2 regions of the Rummeliibacillus sp. TYF-LIM-RU47 genome follow, and region 2 is predicted to be linked to the other one. Evidence: riboswitches for the same ligand, from Rfam matches in the RefSeq annotation. Region 2 holds a riboswitch; the other holds the start of a gene.

Region 1 (7,799 bases), on a different contig from region 2:
CAGCTAATTGGATTGCTACCTTTTCATCAATAATTGTTTGCATATTTGCAGGGACCACTGGAAGTTTAAAAGTATGTCCGCCAAGTGTCACACTTGTATCACATTCTGATCGACTATTCACAATACATTTTGCAGGAATCAACTGAATATCTTCGTAATCAAATACATTATCCATAAAGGAACACCCCTAAAGTCGAATATTATTTTTATTTATTTATAAAACGTTCGCCATTTGATAATTTACATTATTTTTAGTTATTTGTAAAGGTCTTTTAGATTTTAGTTATCTTTTTGAAATATAGTTTCTTGTTAGAGAGTAAGGGGTAATTAATAGCATCCTTATAAGGGATTTTTGAAAGCTATAAAGAGTTAACTAAAGACGAATCTAACAATTGAAACACAATAGATAAAAAAGACCGCTACAGTGCGGTTATAGAAAAGGAGAAGATAATATGGATCAGCTAGTCGTAAAACCAACCTTTACATTGAAGCAAATCTACGGAGAGGACGCTGTCTATAGTCCAAGGCCATCTTATCAAGAAAACCCTTGGATGTCGCAGGACATGGAACAGTTGGACTTTTTAACTGCAAGAGAATTAGTTATCTCAAATTTACCAACGCTGGTTCATAAAGCGACACAAACAGACAAAATCAAAGAACTGTTCGAAATAGTAGGGGTAGAAATACCCGAACAACCCTATCAATATGGCAACCAAGAAGAATATGAAGCTGTTTTACACAAGTGGAGCCGAGAGAAAAAGAAAATTGTTTTCCATTATTTATATGATGAAGAAGAAATCAGTCGAGATTGTTATTGGATGGATGCAGAAATGTTTAATTATTTGAACTGTAAGGCTAATATCGATGATATCATCCCAAAACAGTATGTACCTAAACGAGACGTTGTTTGCATAGATCAATTAGAGGAAGAGCTTAAATCATGGCAGCTACCACTTATTTTAAAACAAGGTGAAGATTTGCCTTCATCTGGGGGCTATGGTGTTATGATTTGTCACACTGACGATCAGCTAGTCGCGGCCGTCCGCAAATTTAAAAGTGAAGATGCAAAAATGGTTATTGTTGAAGAGTGTCTTGATATAGAAGTGAATTATTGCTGCCAGTACCTTTATTCAGAAGAAACTGGTATCCAATTCATCGGTGCATCGAAGCAAATTACAGATGACAACGGAATATACAGTGGAAATATACTAGTAGAGAATGTACCAGAAGAAATCATTCAGGCAGGTCGCGAAATTATGGAATGCGGTGTAGAAAAAGGGTTTATCGGTGTAGCGGGATTTGACCTTGTTATTACAAAGGATGGCCAAGTGAAAGCTATCGATTTGAACTTTAGACAAAATGGTTCTACATCCATGTTATTACTACACGAACAACTTGGAAAGCCAGTAAACAAGTTTTTAGCCTACCGATCAAATGACCAACGAGATGCATTCTATACAGCGATAAAAGAGTATGTTGAAAAAGGCGTACTATTCCCATTAGCCTACTATGATGGAGATTATTTCGAGCAAAAAAAACCATCTAGATTTACCGGAGTCTGGTATGCAGATTCAATCGAAGAGATTGAACGGTATGAAAAAGAGCTTATGGAAAAAAGTGTTTTAGAAAACGGACCAGAGGATTAATTCCTCTGGCTTTTTTTTGATTTGTTTAAGCCCAAATGTATTATTTATGGTAGAATTTTTTAGTAGTAGCACTGTAAAATTAACAAAGAAGATACTACTTTTAGTAGAAAGAGCACTTTTATTATAGATGAACAATACTAACCACTTAATAATTAGATATAGAAAATTAAATGAATATGGGGAGAAAACCAATGAAGAGCTGGGAATTTATATTACGCGATTATATGATTGGGCGTCCGGTCATTGCTATTCAGTACGATGAGGACGATCCGACAGTTGGAGAAATTGTAGACTTAAATAGAGAGTTGCCTTATGGGCAAATCGAAGTAACAGAAGACGGAAAATTAGCATCACTTTTAATTGAAATGGAAGACATCATGGAACACAATGATGTGTCACTTGATGAGTATGAAGAATTAACACAAGAGGATTTGATGGGAATTGCGGAAGATTTTATAGATGAATTCTATCAAAAAGAACTTACTTTCCGCAGTATTTCTGAATGGAATGGTGAATCATACTTGTTAACGTTTGAAGCAAAGGATGTTGCACTAAATCTATTCTTGCCTAATTCAGGTGTGACGCTAGAAATAAATAAACAAGGTTTTATCCTGTCGGCTACCTTTAATCAGTCGTATTATCAGCTAGCCTATCCTGATATTCAGATTTCTGCTGAAGATGCTAGGGAAATTCTTTTTGAACAACCGCTTGTCGAACTTGCGATTGCAGACTTGAATGGGGAATTACAGCTTCTCTACAAACCAAAAAGTGGCACTTTTAGAGTACATGTAGACGGTAGTCTCCAATACGAAGAGGATTTTATGGAATATGGGGAGCAAAATGCTAATTCCTTTGAGCCCGTTACAGTAACCGAGAGTGTAAAAACATTGCTTGGTGTAACTGATGATATGCAATTGATTGAGGACGGAGCAAATCGTTTTTGGTATATAGGCAATTCGAAAAACACCGATGAAGAAGAACCTGTTATTAAAATTGAAAACATAGATTCTATGTTTATGGAATACGAATCGCTGGTAGAGTGGGAAGAGCAGAAAGAAGAACTGCCAGAAGCTACATTAGCTAATAAAGCAAAAATGTTCCTAGAGGCGATTGTGGGCGATGTCCATGAAAAGTACCTGTTAGAAGTACAGCAAGGGGAAATGGAATATTCGTCATATGGCATAATAACAGAAGAAGACTTGTCAGAAGAGGAACGACAATTCTTTGAAGAGTTGGAGTTAGAAGAAGATGATGAGTTTGACGAAAACTTTGACTTTGAGCCATACACAACATTTTCATTTATAAGACAGCATAAGGGTGTCCTATTAAGTGATTACACCATTCATATCAATGTAGGGAAATATACGGGGATTATTCGTGAATGTTCGCTGCTGTTGCCAAACGAAGGGAAGTTAAATACCCTAGACATTGTACCAGTCCTGCCTTTAGAGGAAGCCGACGCTAAATTTAAAGAACAGCTGGAAATGCATCTTGCACGAACTGAGGTCAATGATGAAGAAGATGAAGACCTAATTATATATGATTTGACTTATGAAGCAGAATTTCCAGCTGGAAAAGAAATCATGGCTATTAATGCCATGAGCGGGGAAGTCTATTATGCAGAAGAAGAATATGAGGAAGATTGATGGCTAGAATCTTTTAAATTGTTGAAATATTATTGACATCCATTCCATCCCTATTGTAGACTGTTTAAAACATAACTAAATATAGCCTCACTTATACGGTGAGGTAGAGGCGCAGTATTTATTAGTTCTTAGTGGAGTTAGAGAAAGCGATGAGTCTAAGAAGAAGGAAATATTGCCGAAGTGTGTAACAAGTTTCTCATTGTTGTATGCTGGGTCTGCAGTGAATAACTGCAGGACTGTCTCAATAAATTTCTATGGTTTATTGAGTTGTGCTATCTCAAATTGGGATATAAGTAGAGGATTTAGGACTAGAATTACGTAGCCCTGAGTTCAACTCAGGTCTATAATTCTAGTCTTTTTTATTTAGAAAAAAGGGAGAGATCAATATGAAAAAAATAGGAACACTGTTATCAAGCATGTTACTAATTGCTGTGCTAATTCTAACAGGGTGCAGTTCTAAAGAATCTGGTGATGCAAAGTCTTCAGGCAGCAAAGGAAGCGACACATTTACAGTCGGCATGGAAGCAGGTTATCCGCCGTTTAACTGGACGCAAAGTGACGATTCTAATGGTGCGGTTGCCATTCAAGGGAACGCTGAGTATGCAGGTGGGTATGATGTTCAAATTGCCAAAAAAATTGCAGATGGCTTAGGGAAAAAACTTGTCATTTCTAAAATGGAATGGGACGGTTTAGTGCCAGCTTTAGCTTCAGGTAAGATAGATGCGATTATTGCAGGGATGTCTCCTACTGAAGAACGCAAAAAGACAATCGACTTCTCTGACAATTACTATACATCTCATCTAGTGATGGTCGTTAAAAAAGGAAGTAAATATGAAAATGCTACTTCAATTGAAGACTTTAAAGGGGCAAGAGTAACAGCTCAATTAAATACATTCCACTATACAGTTATTGATCAAATTCCAGGCGTGAAAAAACAAACAGCAACGGATAATTTCTCCGCTATGCGCGTGGCTTTACAAGCAGGCAAGATGGATGCATATGTTTCAGAGAAACCAGAAGCAGTATCAGCAACTTCAGCCAATGATCAATTTAAAATGGTTGAATTTAGCGACGGCAAAGGATTTAAAACAGCCGCGGAAGATACACAAACAGCAGTGGGTATACCGAAAGATAGCAAATTAACAAAGAAAATCAATGAAATACTAAAAGGCATCTCAGAAGAAGAGCGTACAAAAATGATGGATGATGCCATTAAACAACAACCAGCAGCCAAATAATGCAAAAGTTCACTTAGTGAAAGTGCTCTTCAGCTTTCACTAGCTTTGCATCAATCGCGCTTTAACATGTAATATTTACGCCTAAAGGATACGGCATGTATTAAAGCTTTGTTATAGGAGAGACATAAGCATCTGTTAAGGCGCTGTTTGGAGGAGGAAAATAGATGAGTTTAGAATGGTTTATAGAGATTATCGTCAATAACTGGCCAATGTTTTTAAGAGGCGCATGGATGACGTTGCTCATTGCGACAGTTGGTACAATTTTTGGCGCCTTAATTGGCTTAATCATCGGTATTATTCATACAATCCCGAAAAGCAAAAGTAGAATTAAAAGAGTATTTTTAAAATGCGTAAGCATCATTTTATCGGTATATGTGGAATTTTTCCGCGGAACCCCAATGATTGTGCAGGCGATGGTTGTTTACTTTGGTTCTGACCTGATATTTCACATTGATATGAACCGTACATTTGCGGCAATGTTCATTGTTTCTCTCAATACAGGGGCTTACATGGCAGAAATCGTACGAGGTGGCATTATTAGCATCGACAATGGACAATTTGAAGCAGCACGCGCGATTGGTATGAATCATTGGAAAACGATGGTGCATGTCGTTTTGCCACAGGTAATGCGCAATATTTTGCCAGCTACAAGCAATCAATACATTATGAATATTAAAGATACATCAGTGTTAAATGTGATCGGTGTTACCGAATTATTCTTCCAAACGAAGACGATTGCAGGAAATAACTTCCGCTACTTTGAGTCATTCTTTGTCGCCTGTATCATTTATCTGATTATGACTATTATAGTGACACAAATATTGAGATATTTCGAAAGAAAACTTGCCGGCAATGCAACATATCAGCTAATAGATAATCAAGAAATGCTGAGCGGACAGAAGGCATCATAATAACAAAGGAGAGGGATTCTATGGAAAACATTATCGATATCATGCATCTCAATAAATCCTTTGGATCACATGAGGTATTAAGAGATATTAACTTTTCTGTTAAGGAGGGTGAAGTAGTTTGTGTGATTGGCTCTTCGGGCTCAGGGAAATCAACACTGCTGCGCTGTATTAACTTGCTTGAATCGCCCACTGGCGGAAAGATTTTATATAAAGGACAGGATATACTGGACCAAGAGCATAATTTAAATACATACCGTACTCACCTCGGCATGGTATTCCAGCAATTTAATCTGTTTAATAACTGTGATGTATTAAGCAATTGTATGGTAGGACCAATAAAAGTATTAAAGCGGCCAAAGGAAGAAGCGAAGGAAGTGGCGATGAAATATTTAAAGGTTGTCGGGATGGATCGTTACAAAAATGCTCGTCCCCATCAGCTTTCAGGTGGCCAAAAACAACGTGTAGCCATTGCCAGAGCCCTCTCTATGCAGCCTGATGCGCTACTGTTTGACGAACCGACATCTGCCTTAGACCCTGAGATGGTAGGAGAAGTCTTGAAAGTGATGAAAGAGCTGGCGAATCTAGGTTTAACAATGATTATAGTGACACATGAAATGGAATTTGCAAGGGAAGTTTCCGATCGTATTGTCTTTATGGATCAAGGTGTTATCGTAGAAGATGGCAAGCCAGAAGAGGTATTTAATCAACCTAAGAATGAGCGTACAAGGGCATTTTTGCAAAGAGCATAACAAAATACAGGGAACTATTAAATGGTTTCTCGAAATCTCAAATGATTTTCAGCACACCTATTCATTTTTCATAAAAGCTCATTGATCAAATGAGCTAACAGTTAGACGATATCCACGCCCTTAGTAGCGTGGATATCGTCTTTTGTTTTTTATATGACTTATAAGTTTCACCGTATTTTTTCATTCTAGTGCAATCATGGTAATATAAAGAGAATATATTATCTGATTGGAGGGGAATCTCCATAGGCATTAGTCAAAAAAATTGGTTGAAGTCGGAAACGATATGGATGTTATTGATCGCTGTTTTAACAGCTGTCAGTAGCGAAATTAAACTCTCTCCCTTTCAAGGCGAACCGTTTCGCTTTGGAGTAGGCAGTATAACTTTCTTAGTGCTTCTGTTAGCTCGGAAACCAAAGTCCGTTTTAAAAACAGGTATTATAACGGGGACAACCGTAGTTCTTTTTCGTCTCATTATTTCAGTTATATTTTACAGTGGCACATGGGACAATAGCTTTCAAGAACATCTTCCTGCGTTTTTTTATTACTTCTTGTATGTTCTCCTTTTTCAATTCATAAAGCTGGAGAAATTTATTGATTCACCATTTAAATTAGGTTTAATCGCTACAGGCATTGAAATTGTGGCGAACACTGCGGAGCATTTGCTGAGATACCTTATGTCAGTTACCAATATAGGTATTTCTGATCTGCTCTTAATTGTGATGGTTGCTTTTTTAAGAAGCTTTTTTGTTGTGGGTATTTTTAGTTCAATCATTGCAATGGAAGAGAAAAAACGAGTAGGTGAACAACTATCACTCGACTCTGGTTTATACGTAGAAACGCTCTATTTGCAAAAAATGATGAATCATATCGAACAAATTATGGCTGATAGTTATGACTTTTATCGAACATTGAAAGCTGATAATCAAACAAACCTTAGCGTACGCGCGCTCCGTATTTCCCAGGAAATCCATGAGGTGAAAAAGGATGCTCAAAGAATCTTTTCAGGCCTTTCAGACATATCTGTAGTGAAAACAAATGAGGAGTACTATTTATCGAATATTGTAGAATTTGTAGAAAAAGCAAATTTTAAATATAGCAGTATGTTAAATAAAAGAGTGGAACTCAAAACTACTCAGACGGTCGACTTTATCCTATCTCAGCAAAATCCTATTCTAGCCATTCTCAATAACTTAGTTGCAAATGCTGTGGAAGCAATCGAGGAATCTGGCATGATAAGCGTGTCTATATGGGCAGAAGGGAATATGATTCATTTTAAAGTGCAAGATAATGGGACTGGCATTAAAGAAGAAGATATGGATATTATCTTTGAACCGGGTTTTACAACAAAATACAATCAACAAGGCGTTGCGGCTACTGGTATTGGCCTTTCACATGTAAAAGAAATAATCAACATGCTTGAAGGAGAAATTAGGCTTGAAGATCAAGCAGACGGCACAGCCTTTCATATAAGGATTCCAAAGAAAAACATAGAAAAGAGGGTTGAGCAAAGATGAGATACTTTATAGTCGATGACGATGCGGCGAGCCGCCGTATGCTAAAGCAAATTATTTTGGAAGGAGATATGGGGGTCATTGTCGGTGAGGCGGAT
Region 2 (7,799 bases):
AAGCGATTCATCCAAATATAATTTGCACCATTTAATCACATGTAGATTTATATTTTCTACAAGGGATTCGTTTTCTGGTTGTTGCACACGTTGACTCATTGTTAAGATGGAATGTTTATTTTTAGTGGGTGAAAAGTATTTACTATACCAGAGTGCAGCAGTCTTTGCGCCAGGCAATTCTCTTTTAGTGAAGGAAGTTGATTCTTGTTGTAATACATTACGGCAATATTCTTTAGCGAGTTCTCTAGGCAAGCCTATCAACTGCTCATCAAGCCATGCATTCAACCCTTCTTCTAAGATGGCCAAATCAATTTCTCCCTTACGAGCAGCAGAGGAGACGATAGCATGATTAGGATACATGTCAATGTCACCCGTATCCTTCAGCCTTCTTGCCACTTGGTCAAAAGTCTGGTGCTCGAGTCCCGCCCAAGGGCTTCTTGCCGCAAAGTTATTAATATCGCCGAGGGGTACAATGACCTCGCTCGCTTCTTTTACAATCTCTTGAAGCGTGCGATCGTTCGGTTTAAATCCCTCATCATAGTGAAGTGTTGACGCCGTACTCATTGATAATTCCCCTCCTTCGTTAATAATTGTGCAAGATAGTTTGGATGGCTTTCCGCGAGACGTTTTTTAGGTTCTCCAAGCCGAACTAGCCATAGATAAAGCGCAAAGGATAATTTATTATTCCTTCGAATTAGCCAAGTTCCACATACAATCGCAACTAGTAAAACAACTAAAACAATAATCGATAGTATAAACGGCTGGTGGAAATCACTGTCGATGGTCCCCTGCAAAATGTTGTAAAACAGTGTGTGAACTACTTTAAAAACAAGTCCACCTGCAACTAATAAGAAGAAACCTGCGATTTTTCCAGTAGCAGTAGGGTGTGCCGCTACCAGCTGTGCCCATGCAAGGGCAATCGACCAGCCGAGTAGAAGGGCACTAATCAGTTGATAGCCTTCTCCTTTAGCTGTCAGCCAAAGCCCTAATCCTATAAGTGTTCCAAGCGCACCACCTGCAACTGTCCATATAACAGAAGCTGCTTGGGCCTTAGAAGTAACAGGTGCTTTTGCCTTGGCAGCTGAACCTGCTTGCAAGAAAAGAGTAGATTTAAACAAGCCATGCAATACTGCATGTGTAATAGCTGCAAGATAGGCGCCTAGTGCACATTGCACCAGCATAAAACCCATTTGTGCTATTGTTGATCCCACCAACTGCCGTTTATAATCCACTTGCACAAGCATAATGCCTGTGCCGATTAAGACAGAAAGGCCTGCAATAACAAGCAAAATTATCTGCGCCAAGTCTCCATTAAACAATGGAGAAAAACGAGCAAGCATAATACTTCCCGCATTAACAATCCCAGCATGCATAACAGCTGAAATAGGTGTTGGTGTAACAACAGAATCAAGCAGCCAGCGATGTGTTGGCCATTGAGCAGCAGGAATGAGCGCTGACACAAGAAGCAATAAATTAATTCCTGTCTTTTCATAACTAGATAACAAACCTAATGTATCAGGGGTCAGTATAGTTGATAAACGCCATTCGCCTGTACTGTATGCTAACCAGAATAACGCAAGGCCCAGTGCCAGCAAACTAGCTAATAGATAGCCGCGGGATACTTTTGCAGCATGCTGCGCTACCTTCCATTCCTTCCTTAATCCGATTAGGACAGTTAAACAAAATAGTGTTAGCCCCCATCCAATAAATAAAAGGCGAACATCATCAGATAACCATGCAAGGGCATCCGCTGAAGTAGTGATAGTTAAAAGTGCAAAGTACTTGCGGTACGACTTATCGCCTAGCAAGTAATGGACACAATATCGCTGAACGATTAATCCAATTGTCAAAACAAACAGAGACCAGAGCCATGATAATGAATCAAAATGTAATGCTCCTAGGAAATAATCTCCTTTAGAAAAAATAAGGCCTAATAAAGCGGCAATTGGTGCTAACGCCAGCATGCCGATATGAATGCGAATGAATCGAAGCGGGACTTGCGGATACAGGATACACAATCCGCTCCCTAGAGAAAGTCCAAGAAAAATGAGAAACAATAGTGGCCACGACATCCCAAATCCCTCCTTTTTTTACATAAAAAAACCGACAATTTCATCATTTAAAAGGCGCAAGGCACTATTAAACAAAGAAATTATCGGTTTACTTTTAACGAACCCATCTTGAATGGGGATTAATCGTCTACCTTTAATATTCATTCTTCCATTTAGAAGAATACCGTATTATAGTTCCATCTTTTCAAATGGCCATATCGCTATAGCTATTTGCTAAAATGTTCTATAACTAATTCATTATTAGTAGCATACTATTTGTCAAAAATTCTGTCAAGTCAAGCCTTCATTCCAGGAATCCAATTTGGTCTTTTAAGCGCTTCCCACATCGGGTCAGGGATCGCTAATTCTTTCTGCATAGACATATCCATTTCTGTTCGGATCGATGAAGGATTTTCTTGCGCCTTTTGCACCCAATCCGGTTCAATTAATAATTCACGACCTAATGCAACAAGATCGACACCTGTCTCCAATGCTTTCACTGCATCGTCGAAACTATAAATGGAACCTACCCCAATCAATGCAGTACGGCCATTGATCGTTTCAATTAACAGTTGAACACGTGTCTTTTCTTTGTCGCCAGTAAAACGATGCGGCTTCGTAAAGAATTCCATATGTGATACATGCAGATAATCCAGCCCTTCTGCAGCCAAAGCATCTACAAGTTGGATAGTATCATCCATTGTAATCCCGTTTTCTTCAGGTTCTTCAGGTGAGAAGCGATAGCCAATGATAAAGGCTTCTTTGGCATGCTTTTTAGCCACTTGTTTTACTTCACGCAGAACCTCTAATGGAAAGCGCATACGGTTCTCAATTACTCCACCATATTCATCTGTTCTTTTATTCGTGTGGGCAGAGAAAAATTGTTGCAATAAGTATGTGTTCGCCCCATGAATCTCAACGCCGTCATAGCCTGCTTCAATCGCACGACGCGTTGTTTCGCCATAGGCTTTGATTGCTTCTTTTACTTCTTCCGTTGTCATTGGTCTTGGTGTTGCATTGTCTGGAAAAGCGACATCGCTTGCACTCACGATTTCGCCATTCGGCACCTCTTCAGGAATAGAGCGTCTGCCACCATGGAAAATTTGAAGCACTGCTTTTGCTCCTCCAGCATGAATCGCATCAGCCACGCGTTTTAGACTAGGGATAAACTTGTCATCATATCCAGCAAACTGTCTTGGAAAACCTTTGCCGTTTTCTAAGACATGCGTGCAAGCTGTCACAATCATACCGACACCTTTTGAACGGCGGTCGTAATAAGCGACCTCCGCGTCTGTAACGGTACCATCGTCATTACCAGAGTAGTTCGTCATAGGTGCCATTACCACTCGATTGCGCAATGTAACCCCGTTTTTCAATGTATATTCTTCAAATAAATCTGCCATACATATTGACCTCCTATTTTTCATTTCTTCACTAATTTATCGTATTCTGCATGAAATCATGTGTCAAAGAATTGAAACTCCAGCAAAACAACTTTTGTACGTTCACGTTGTACAATAGGTACATTACAGATGCAAACTATTGATGTGCTATAATCCATTCTGCCGCTTCGCTCAGGTCATTACATACTGCATCGGCTATTGGATCGCGTTCACCTAAATAAACTGTTTTCGTCCCTGCTTTCTTCCCCGCCATAATATCTGTATCCGTATCACCAACCATAAATGATTTTGATAAGTCAACTTCATATTTTGTTGCTAAGTCTTCAATTAACTTGCTGTTAGGCTTTCGGCAAGCGCAACCAGCTTTTGGTTTATGTGGACAATAGACTGCCTCATCCACCTGAGCTCCCTGTTTCTTTAACTCCTCAATCATATGCAAGTGGATTTTTTTCAATTCCGATTCTTTCATATATCCAAGACCTACACCGCCCTGATTGGTGACCACAAACACAAAATCAAAATAAGCATTCAATTTTTTTATGGCTTCGGGAACACCCGGTAAGAAATACAAATCTTTCGGTTTGTTCACAAACTTTACCCTATTGGTTAGTACCTCATTAATGACCCCATCACGATCTAAAAATACGGCTTTTTTCATATATATAAGCACCTTTCTTTAGCGTTTATCTTCTTCATCATTGTCACATTTTACTAATTCTAAAACAAACATTCTTTTATGCTTAAGCGTTTCGTTGAAAGAGATTCGGGTATATTTATGTTGTAATCACATATCAAAAAAATGAAACAAATAATGGAGGTAATACACATGGATAAAAAAGTATTAGGAATTTATAACTCAAGCGCGGAAGTGATTAAAGCTATTGATGAATATCGTCAAAAAGGATATGCAACTGACGATTTCTCAATTGCACTTAATACAACAAACTTCCCTTCTGCTCCATCAGTCGTAAAAAATGAAACAGGTGTACTAACAGAAGATGTCGGTGGTCGCAATATGGAAGAAGATGAAGGTTTCTTCGATCGCCTAGCAGCAGTATTTAAAGGTGATTTCCACACAGATGTGGACCATGCATCTTATTACGAATATTTCTTAACACTTGGCTTTGATGAAGAATCTGCTCGTCGCTACGAACGCGATATTAACGATGGCCGTATTCTACTTTTAGCAAACAAAGAAGATGATGCCCTTTTAGGCACTGCTGACCCACTAACACCAGTAGACAACCAAGAGGCAAATGTAGGTCTTGATACCACAGTAGCTACTAATGATACAGTGGATGTTAATAATACAGTGGCAGATGAGCAAACATTAAAATTGCGCAAAGAACAACTTGATGTTGAAAAAGACCAAGTACAAACTGGTGAGGTTGAAGTTCACAAAGATGTTGTGGAAGAACCACAAACAGTCAATGTACCTGTCACACACGATGAAGTATATGTGGAAAGACGAAAAGTTACCGATGAAGCAGCTGCCACTACAGATGCTTATGCTCCAATGGGCGAAGACGACACCATCCGTATTCCAATCGTCGAAGAACAAATTGAAGTGACTAAAAGACCAGTGGTAAACGAAGAAGTAGTCATTGGTAAAAAACAAGTGACCGAAACAGAACAAGTCACTGATAATCTAAAACGCGAGGAAGCACGCATTGAAACGACTGGTGATGCTTCTGTTACAGATAGCGATGTAGATGCTGCAAATCGTGGTGCTATTACAGAGCAAGAATTGTACGACCCTGCAAATCAAAACGATAATGACCTTAAAAAGAACAATCTTGATGATACGCTTACAGCTGGCAATATGAATGCCGATATTAAAAACAGAGAAATATAATAATATTTAGCTTTCTATCTTGTAAAAGCATAGCTAGACTGCTATACTTTCTGTAATTGAATATTCACTTATTTCAATATCTTTTGAAATAAGGATAGAGGCGCAAAAACCATGAGTAAGCTGCAAGAGGATGATGAGATCCGACTACTGCAGTGGAAAGGGGAATTTGCCGAAGCTTAGAGAAACTCATATTTCTCTATTGCTGGGCCTGTTGTTGAATAAACACAGGACTGTCATGTAGGAAACTATATGGAGGGCTATCGTACGCATGGAGATGACTTTATGAATTCTCGCAGCAACGTAGTCACATCACGTTGCTGCTTTTTTTGCGTCATTTTCTATACTGCCCTTCTCCAAAAAATGAAAAGGAAGTGGAGAAGCAATGAATTTTGGAAGAATTATAACGGCGATGGTGACCCCATTTGACCAACAAGGAAATATTGACTTTAGAGCTACTCGTGAGCTGATTAATTATCTTATCGAAAACGGCTCAGATGGCATTGTGGTAGCTGGCACTACAGGTGAATCCCCTACACTCACAACGGCAGAAAAAATCAGTTTATTTCAATTTGTCGTAGATGAAGTAAACCATAGGGTTCCTGTTATTGCAGGCACCGGATCTAATAATACAAGGGCATCCATTGAACTGACTAAATCTGCTGAAGATACTGGGGTGGATGGAATCATGCTTGTTGCACCTTACTATAATAAACCATCACAAGAAGGTCTTTATCAGCACTTCAAAGCAATTGCGGATTCAACGCAGCTACCAATCATTCTCTACAATATCCCTGGAAGAAGTGTTGTCAATCTATCCGTTGAAACAGTCACTCGCCTTGCCGCGATTAATAACATCGTGTCCATTAAAGATGCGAGCGGAAATTTGGATGCAATGGCTGAACTCATTACAAAAACACCCAATGATTTCAGTGTCTATACAGGAGAAGACCATTTAACACTGCCATCTTTATCGATTGGCGCTACTGGCGTTATTTCTGTATCTTCCCATATTATTGGAAATGAAATGCAAGCGATGATGGAAAAGTTTAAAAACGGGAATGTGATGGAAGCTGCGGTAGATCATCGTAGGCTTCTCCCTATATTCAAAGGACTATTTAGCGCACCTAACCCTTGCCCTGTAAAAGCCGGACTGAATCTGAGAGGAATAGCAGTAGGCGGTGTACGTTTGCCTTTAATACCCCTTAATGAAGAAGAAACTACTGAGTTGCAGCATCTATTGCAGACTGTATGTAAAGAAGACACAGCTTTAAAAAGTTAATTTAAAATAGGCACCAAAGTTCCGCGAGAAGCGTACAGTATAGTAAAAAAAGGAATGATGTTTTGTATCACTATCATTGTCCATCTTGCGGAACAACCCACGGCTATTATCCGAATAGCCCCTCCCCTTACCAGTTTCAAAATCAATACCAGCAAACCTACCAAAGTCCGAATAGTGTTTATTTAAGAGATTATGGTCCAGCACCTTTTGCTCTCAATATAGACACAGCAACAAAACAAAACACAAACTACCGCACAGCGCTATGGTCCGGTGAGCATTTGCAGCTTACTCTGATGAGCATTCCGGTCGGAGGAGATATTGGTTTGGAGATTCACCCGCATACGGACCAGTTTATTCGCATTGAAGAAGGCGAAGGCCTTGTACAAATGGGTAAGAATAAACAGTTCTTAGACTTCCAGCAACCAGTGCGGAATGATTATGTCTTTTTCGTTCCAGCTGGTACATGGCATAATCTAACCAATACAGGCAACAAGCCAATCAAGCTGTATTCAATCTATGCACCTCCTAACCATCCACGCGGCACGGTCCATCAAACCAAAGCAATCGCCGAAGCGGAGGAACCCCAATAAAAAAGCATTAAATAAGCAGCTTCCGCCTTATGGGGAGGCTGCTTTTTCTGAATAAAGGGTGATTCTTCCTTTTAAATTTTGAACATAAGAAAAGGAGAATCTTTTTTCGCAAGATTCTCCTTTTCTACTGATTTAATTAGCGAATACCTTTTATTTCGGTGTAACTTTAATAGTCAAAGGAGCTTTGAGGCTATAACGGCCTTTTTTCACGGTATAAACAAACTCCCGTTTATCAGTTCCTTCTGCGATGGTTGCTTTTTTCACTAGGTGATGGTTGTGATCGTATAATAGCATTTTTCCAGAACCCGTTAACTCAAATTTAAACTTCGTATCTTTTTTAACGTTCAGTGTATAAAAACGACTTTCTTGATTTGGTTTATTGATTTTTAAATGGGGTGTCGTTTCGTAGCGAATCCCCACATGTCCTGGAACACCTTTTTGAGTAGGTATAATCGACAATGAATACTTGCCGTTTGGTGCATTTGATGAGAAGTGTGTTGTCGAAATATGAACAACTGGATATGTTTTACCTGTTTTTTTATTCGTCAACACAATATTTTCAACCGTTCTTTTAAATGGATCTTCGTTTGATACGCCATACAACATGATATGTTCATCCGT

What was found. Region 2 has a riboswitch for lysine ahead of dapA (4-hydroxy-tetrahydrodipicolinate synthase). Riboswitches for the same ligand answer to the same signal wherever they lie in the genome.
Region 1: linked by a shared signal. The riboswitch ahead of F0527_RS14180 (transporter substrate-binding domain-containing protein) and the one ahead of dapA (4-hydroxy-tetrahydrodipicolinate synthase) in region 2 are both predicted to bind lysine.

The regions. Positions count from the first base shown of each region.
Region 1 is NZ_VVIR01000004.1:107,141-114,939, forward strand. Features, by position in the region: gene guaC (GMP reductase) at 1-175, opposite strand, end outside; gene ldmS (L-aspartate--L-methionine ligase LdmS) at 453-1,646, shown strand; gene F0527_RS14175 (hypothetical protein) at 1,838-3,292, shown strand; lysine riboswitch at 3,389-3,575, shown strand; gene F0527_RS14180 (transporter substrate-binding domain-containing protein) at 3,679-4,530, shown strand; gene F0527_RS14185 (amino acid ABC transporter permease) at 4,695-5,441, shown strand; gene F0527_RS14190 (amino acid ABC transporter ATP-binding protein) at 5,462-6,190, shown strand; gene F0527_RS14195 (ATP-binding protein) at 6,478-7,704, shown strand; gene F0527_RS14200 (response regulator) at 7,701-7,799, shown strand, end outside.
Region 2 is NZ_VVIR01000003.1:76,333-84,131, forward strand. Features, by position in the region: gene F0527_RS13000 (DUF2309 domain-containing protein) at 1-564, opposite strand, end outside; gene F0527_RS13005 (NADH dehydrogenase subunit 5) at 561-2,072, opposite strand; gene F0527_RS13010 (NADH-dependent flavin oxidoreductase) at 2,348-3,454, opposite strand; gene F0527_RS13015 (D-glycero-alpha-D-manno-heptose-1,7-bisphosphate 7-phosphatase) at 3,591-4,112, opposite strand; gene F0527_RS13020 (YsnF/AvaK domain-containing protein) at 4,281-5,309, shown strand; lysine riboswitch at 5,397-5,577, shown strand; gene dapA (4-hydroxy-tetrahydrodipicolinate synthase) at 5,692-6,588, shown strand; gene F0527_RS13030 (cupin domain-containing protein) at 6,651-7,178, shown strand; gene F0527_RS17125 (hypothetical protein) at 7,329-7,799, opposite strand, start outside.